Regions from separate parts of the Ruminococcus sp. D54t1_190329_F1 genome, predicted to be linked through region 2. Evidence: riboswitches for the same ligand, from Rfam matches in the RefSeq annotation. Region 2 holds a riboswitch; the other holds the start of a gene.

Region 1 (3,164 bases), on a different contig from region 2:
GTCAATGGGATCCAGAATCCAGTATGATTTATCCGGATCCAGCCCAAGGTTCTCTTTCTCTTCGGCAATCAGTGCGATATCCGGAAATTCATTTCCAAGCGCCTCTTTCAGATACTTCTGCACAGCTACATCTACGTTTGTGACGTAATCTGCAGCTCCTTTTTCTGTAACCTTTTCATGTGTCATTTCCTGAAAGATCAGTGGCTTTGTCTGTCTTACAAGTTCTATGATCTTAGACTGATTTTCTTTATTCATATAAAAGTAACACCTCCAAGGTAAAATTTACCATAAATAAAAAGGAAGGACAAGACGCTAAAGCTATTAAAAATTGAGTTGAAAAAATTTATTTTTACCTTATAATTACAGTGTAAAAATAAAACTATGGAGGTAAGAGAATGGGTAATCTCACCAAGAAAGCAATTCTTGTGGTAAGCTTTGGAACCAGCCATGAGGATACCAGAAAAGTGACTATTGACGCAATTGAAGAGACAATTGGAGCCGCTTTTCCCCAGTACAGGATTTATCGTGCCTGGACAAGCAAGATGATCCTGGCGAAGATTGAAAAACGGGATCACATTCATTATGATAACGTGAAAGAAGCTATGGAGCGCATGGCACAGGACGGAATCGAAGAGGTGATCGTTCAGCCAACTCACGTAATGAATGGAGTGGAGAACGATCTTATGAAAGCAGACGTTCTTGCAGCTGCTAATCACTTCCAGTCTGTGAAATTCGGCAATCCGCTGCTTACCACAGAAGAAGACAATGCATATGTGGTAAAAACAATTACAGATGTATTTCCTGTAATTCAGGATAAGAAGACTGCACTTGTGCTTATGGGTCATGGAACAGAGCATTATGCAAATACGGTTTATGCCGCTCTTGATTACAGATTCAAAGATATGGGATATGAAAATGTGATCGTGGCAACCGTAGAGGGTTATCCGGAAATTGACCAGGCTTTGAACCAGCTGGAGAAAAGCGATGCCAAGAAAGTTGTGATCGCACCATTTATGATCGTGGCAGGTGACCATGCCAAGAATGATATGGCAGGGGAGGAAGCGGATTCCTGGAAAAATGTGATCGGAGCGAAAGGCTATAAAGTAGAAACTGTTTTGAAGGGTCTTGGCGAATACGAAAGCATTCGGAGGCTGTTTGTAGAGCATATAAAAACTGCCAGATAATTGACCAAAAAATTTGCAAATTGGTAATAATATTGTTGTTTTTAAAGAAGAGATATGCTAGACTGTTGAAGTAATTGAATACCAGTTAAGTGAACGGCGATTTCGCTGTGAGAGGGAATCAGGTGCAACGCCTGAACGGTTGCGGCCACTGTATACAGGAAGGCTGGCTTATGAAAACCATTGCGTATATGCGTGAGAAGGGAAGCCATGCTGTTACTACCTGCGAGTCAGGAAACCTGCTTGACGAAGGTAAGAAGAGGAGCTTCCGTAAAAAGTGCCTTTTAAGTCACGGGTAGTAGTGACGCTTTTTGAAGCCCCATCTTTTCGGTTACGAAAACAAACGAAAAGAGAGGAAAAGAAATGAAAAACAAAGTTTTAACTACAAGAATCATGGCTATGATGATGGCTGCTGCTATGACCATGTCCGCAGCGCCTGCAGTATATGCAGCAGAGCGTGCAGACTCTGAGACCATCAAAGAGGATAACCAGCCGGCCGAAGAGACTGCAGATGCTTCCGAGGAAGAGGATGCTTCTGAGGGTGAGACCAGAACCGAGTATCCTTTAACCATCACCACCTATGATTACGATGGAAACGAGATCGAAACCATCTATGAAAAAGCACCGGAAAAGGTTATCGCAGTATATCAGGGCAGCATTGAGACAATGCTGGCACTTGGACTTGAGGACCGCCTTGTTGCAACTGCAGGTCTTGACAACGAAGTTCCGGATGATCTGAAAGAAGCATTTTCTAAAACAAATTATCTTGATGAATTTACCCCATCCCTTGAAACTGTCACTATGCTGGAGCCAGATATGATCCTTTCCTGGAGTTCCCTGTTTTCTGATAAGAACCTTGGAAATGTAACCAACTGGATCGATAAAGGCTGCAACACTTATTATAACTCTAATACCCGTCCAGGCGGTGAGAGAACACTGGAAAATGAATATACAGATATTCTGAACCTTGGTAAGATTTTTGACGTACAGGATAAGGCAGAAGCAATTGTTGACGATATCAAAGCTGTAATTGACAACACACTTGAGGCAACAAAAGATGTAGAAGAGAAACCTACAGTAATGGTTCTTGAGCCACTTGGTGAGGACATTACAAACTATGGCGCAAGCAGTCTCGGAGGAGATATGGTAACCAAGTTAGGTGCAACTCTTGCAAATCCAGATGCTTCTACCGTTGGAAAAGAGGACATTATTGCAGCAAACCCGGATGTGATCTTTGTGGTATACATGCCATATGCAGGTGACGATCCACAGAGTGTTCTGGAAAGCCAGATGGCCGTGATCCAGGATGATGAAGCCCTCCAGAGCCTTGACGCAGTAAAGAATGGCCGTGTATATCCAATTATGCTCAGCGAAATGTACGCAAGTGCAACCCGTACCCAGGACGGAGTGGAAACATTTGCTAAGGGATTATATCCAGATGTTGCAATTGATTAATTGGATTGTGGAATGGATATATTGAGGAAAAAACAGTGAAAAAAGAGAAAATTTTTCGTTCATCTATCTATGCAACAGCTCTTGTGGGACTTGCCGCATTTCTGGTTTTTTCCATTCTGGCAGCTGTTACATTTGGAAATGCAGATCTGTCATTGAAAGATGTATACAGCGTGATTCTGTACAAAATATTCCACATAAAAAGTATGGCCTCCTACTCTGAGGGGGCCATTCATGATGTTGTATGGCTGATCCGGCTTCCAAGGGTTCTTCTGGCACTGGCGGTAGGTATGGCTCTTTCTGTGTGTGGCGTGGTCATGCAGGCAATTGTGCAGAATCCTTTGGCAGATCCTTATGTACTTGGAATTTCTTCTGGTGCTTCTTTCGGGGCAACTCTGGCGATCATGCTTGGAATCGGCAGCTTCCTTGGAGGAAACTCCGTAGGGCTTTGCGCATTTATAGGAGCCATGCTCACATCCTTTGCGGTTATTGCAATTGCCAATATGGGAGGCAAAGCAACATCGGCGAAGC
Region 2 (3,164 bases):
ATGACTAATGAACGTTTCATAATAACTCTCCTTGCTTTTTCTTTATTTACGGTGCACTTGTGTGTACCGTATTTGTTTTATTACTCAAACAGCTGCCCCACAGTGTAGGAGCAGCTGCTTTTGTTCTGTTGCAATAACAATTTATACCAGAATAATTATTTCGCGATGGAATCAATAGCTGCCTGAGTATGAGCTACATAAAGCTGCTCAACAGCGTCAATTCTTCCAAGACCTTCGATCTGGCAGTCAATCTCATCGAAATCTCCAGAGGCCTCGAACATGCTCTTCCAGGAATCGTCATCATCACCAGCCATATCATTGTTTGCATGGTCACCAGCAACAACCATAAGCGGACGAAGAATTACTTTCTTGAATCCGGCATCTTTTACTTTATTGATAACTTCATCACAAGCTGTATCCTCTGGCTCACCTTCTACAGTACCGATGAATGCGTTTGTGAATCCAAGTTTCTCCATCTGGGTCTGCATCTGGTCATATGTAACGTTTGCTGTATGGGAAGTACCATGTCCCATGAATACAAATGCGGTTCCATCTTCTGCAGCTGCTTCCATGCTGTCATATCCAGCTTCTTTTACAGCTTCATCTGTGATTGCCTGAGCAACAGCAGCTTTGTCATCGTTGATAACGGTAGCGTCATCGCCAACCTCACCAAGCATTGGTTCAGCGATTGCTACAGATTCAAATTTATCTTTGTAAGCATCAATAGCTTCTACCATCTCATCGTACTCAGCACCATGCATAAGATGTGTAGGCTGAACTACAAGATTCTTAACACCGTTTGCTACTGCACGGTCAAGTGCCTGCTGCATGTTATCAATCTTCTCATCATCTCTTGCCTGTACATGGTTGATAATGATCTGAGCGGTAAATGCTCTTCTTACAGACCAATCCGGGAATGCTTCTGCAAGAGCATCCTCGATTCCCTTAATATCCTCTGCACGGCTGTCGTTAAAGGATGTACCAAAGCTTACTACAAGAAGCTCATTCTCACCGATCTCGTCCTGATTACGAGGATCATCCTTGGAAGCATCACCTGTATCACGTCCGAAATACTCTGGGCTGGCCTCTTCTCCCTCTACAAGCTCTTTCTGAGCATCTGTAAGGGCATCCCATGCTTCTTTAGCTTCCTTGCACTGCTCATCTGTATCATCTGTTCTCTCCTGAACATAAATAGCATCGATAAGTGCTGCTACTTTATCAGCCGCTTCCTTATCTGCATCTGCAGTGTCATCAGCTGCTTCTGCATCGTCTGTTGTCTCAGCATCATCAGCTGCTTCAGCATCGTCAGCTGCCTCAGCATCATCAGCTGTCTCAGCATCGTCTGTTGTCTCCTCTGCTGCTTCCTCTGTCTCTGCAAATGCAACAGTTGCTGTTGCTGCTGTCATGCTTGCTGCCATAGAAGCTGCAAGAAGGATTGCTAATAAAGATTTTCTTTTCATTTCTTTTTCCTCTTTTTTTTGTATTTCCGGATAGAATCACGTATAAAGAATCCTATGGGAAATCTATCACCAATCTCCCATTGCATAAAAACAGCCGCATTTTCTGCGACTGCACACATTCTCATATACACACTTTTCTTCCAAAAAACATTCAGGAAATATTCATGTATCGTTATGAGAATACAAGTTCTGTGTACCGCAGACCTAAGATTCCACGCAAAGGCAGTTCTCCTGACTTCGGTCAACACTGCTCCCCCTTCCCGGTTTCCCAGTGGGCTCTGAAGCAGCTCCCTTACACAGTGACGGCATCGTTCCGGACTCTCACCGGATTCTCTTTTGCGCATCATGTTTATGATGCAACCTTTGCGCTATAACCATTATACATATTCGACTCGGATATTTAATATGTACCATATTATTATATATTTTTTATGAACTTTTTATGTATTTTCTATGAACTATAGTGTATTTAGAAAATGCGTTCCGCAAGATGTGCGGCACAATTTGTGGGAGATTTCGTCCGGATGAGGGCACCGTAGCATGAAGACGCCGTAGCTGGCTACGCAAACAAATTCGGAAGAAATATACCGCAAAGTGGGGCGTGCAGATTGCGGGAATAATTTTTCAAACAGATTACTATTCACTCCGTTCATAGCAACACGCTTCGCGATGCACAGAAATCATGCTTTCGCATGGTTTCGCGCCGCAATTCTCAGGTTTTCTGTGAATTACTTATTGACAAATACCCCGCCAGGGTATATATTGGTTTCATCAAATACATACCCTGGCGGGGTATATAAGGAAAGGAGTCCGCCTATGACAGCTGATTATAAATCCGAATCCTGCTGCAGCCACACCGCAGCCGATCCTGCAACTCTTTCCAGCCAGGAACCTACCAAGAAGGTCTGTTCCTGCTGTTGTACCAAGCACACCGATCGTTCCGAAGCAGAGCGCAGGAAGCTGGTAAACCGTCTGAAACGTATTGAAGGCCAGATAAGGGGGATTATAGGAATGCTGGAGAATGACGCTTACTGCAACGATATTCTTATTCAGTCAGCAGCTGTAAATGCCGCTGTGAATGCATTTAATAAGGAACTTCTCGCCAATCATATCCGAACCTGTGTGGCAAGAGATATCCGTGATGGTAAAGACGAAACCATTGATGAGCTGGTTGCAACTTTGCAGAAGCTAATGAAGTGAGATACCAGCGTATTCCGAATGTGTACCTGCCTGCGGAGGTACGAATGCGCAGAGCAGTCCGTTGGTATCGAAACACTGTATTCGAAGGAGGAATTTATTATGGAACAATACAACGTCACCGGCATGAGCTGTGCAGCCTGCAGCGCCCGTGTGGAAAAAGCGGTAAACAAGGTTCCGGGAGTTACTTCCTGCTCCGTAAGCCTGCTTACCAATTCCATGGGAGTGGAAGGAACTGCCTCAGCCTCTGCCATTGTCTCAGCTGTAGAAGAAGCCGGATACGGCTGCAGCCTGAAGGGTGCTTCCGGCCAGAAGGAACCCGTTTCTGATGCTGAGAAAGCCCTGGAAGATCACGAAACGCCACTCCTCAGGAAACGACTTATTGCCTCAGTAGGTTTTCTTCTGGTGCTGATGTACTTTTCCATGGGACACATGATGTGGGGATGGCCGCTGCCAGCCTGGTTTGATGGCAACCATATCGCCATGGGACTTGTACAGCTGCTTCTT

Evidence for each region. Region 2 has a riboswitch for cobalamin ahead of I2D69_RS17755 (sirohydrochlorin cobaltochelatase). Riboswitches for the same ligand answer to the same signal wherever they lie in the genome.
Region 1: another riboswitch for cobalamin. It lies ahead of I2D69_RS08550 (ABC transporter substrate-binding protein); the one in region 2 lies ahead of I2D69_RS17755 (sirohydrochlorin cobaltochelatase).

Annotation. Positions count from the first base shown of each region.
Region 1 covers NZ_JADNDC010000015.1:25,772-28,935, forward strand. The annotation lists gene I2D69_RS08540 (inositol monophosphatase family protein) at 1-255, opposite strand, end outside; gene I2D69_RS08545 (sirohydrochlorin cobaltochelatase) at 396-1,184, shown strand; cobalamin riboswitch at 1,255-1,443, shown strand; gene I2D69_RS08550 (ABC transporter substrate-binding protein) at 1,545-2,636, shown strand; gene I2D69_RS08555 (iron ABC transporter permease) at 2,672-3,164, shown strand, end outside.
Region 2 covers NZ_JADNDC010000052.1:2,598-5,761, reverse strand. The annotation lists gene I2D69_RS17760 (hypothetical protein) at 1-20, opposite strand, end outside; gene I2D69_RS17755 (sirohydrochlorin cobaltochelatase) at 156-1,460, opposite strand; cobalamin riboswitch at 1,664-1,840, opposite strand; partial or broken gene I2D69_RS21275 (DUF6783 domain-containing protein) at 1,951-2,115, shown strand; gene I2D69_RS17750 (metal-sensing transcriptional repressor) at 2,277-2,660, shown strand; gene I2D69_RS17745 (heavy metal translocating P-type ATPase) at 2,760-3,164, shown strand, end outside.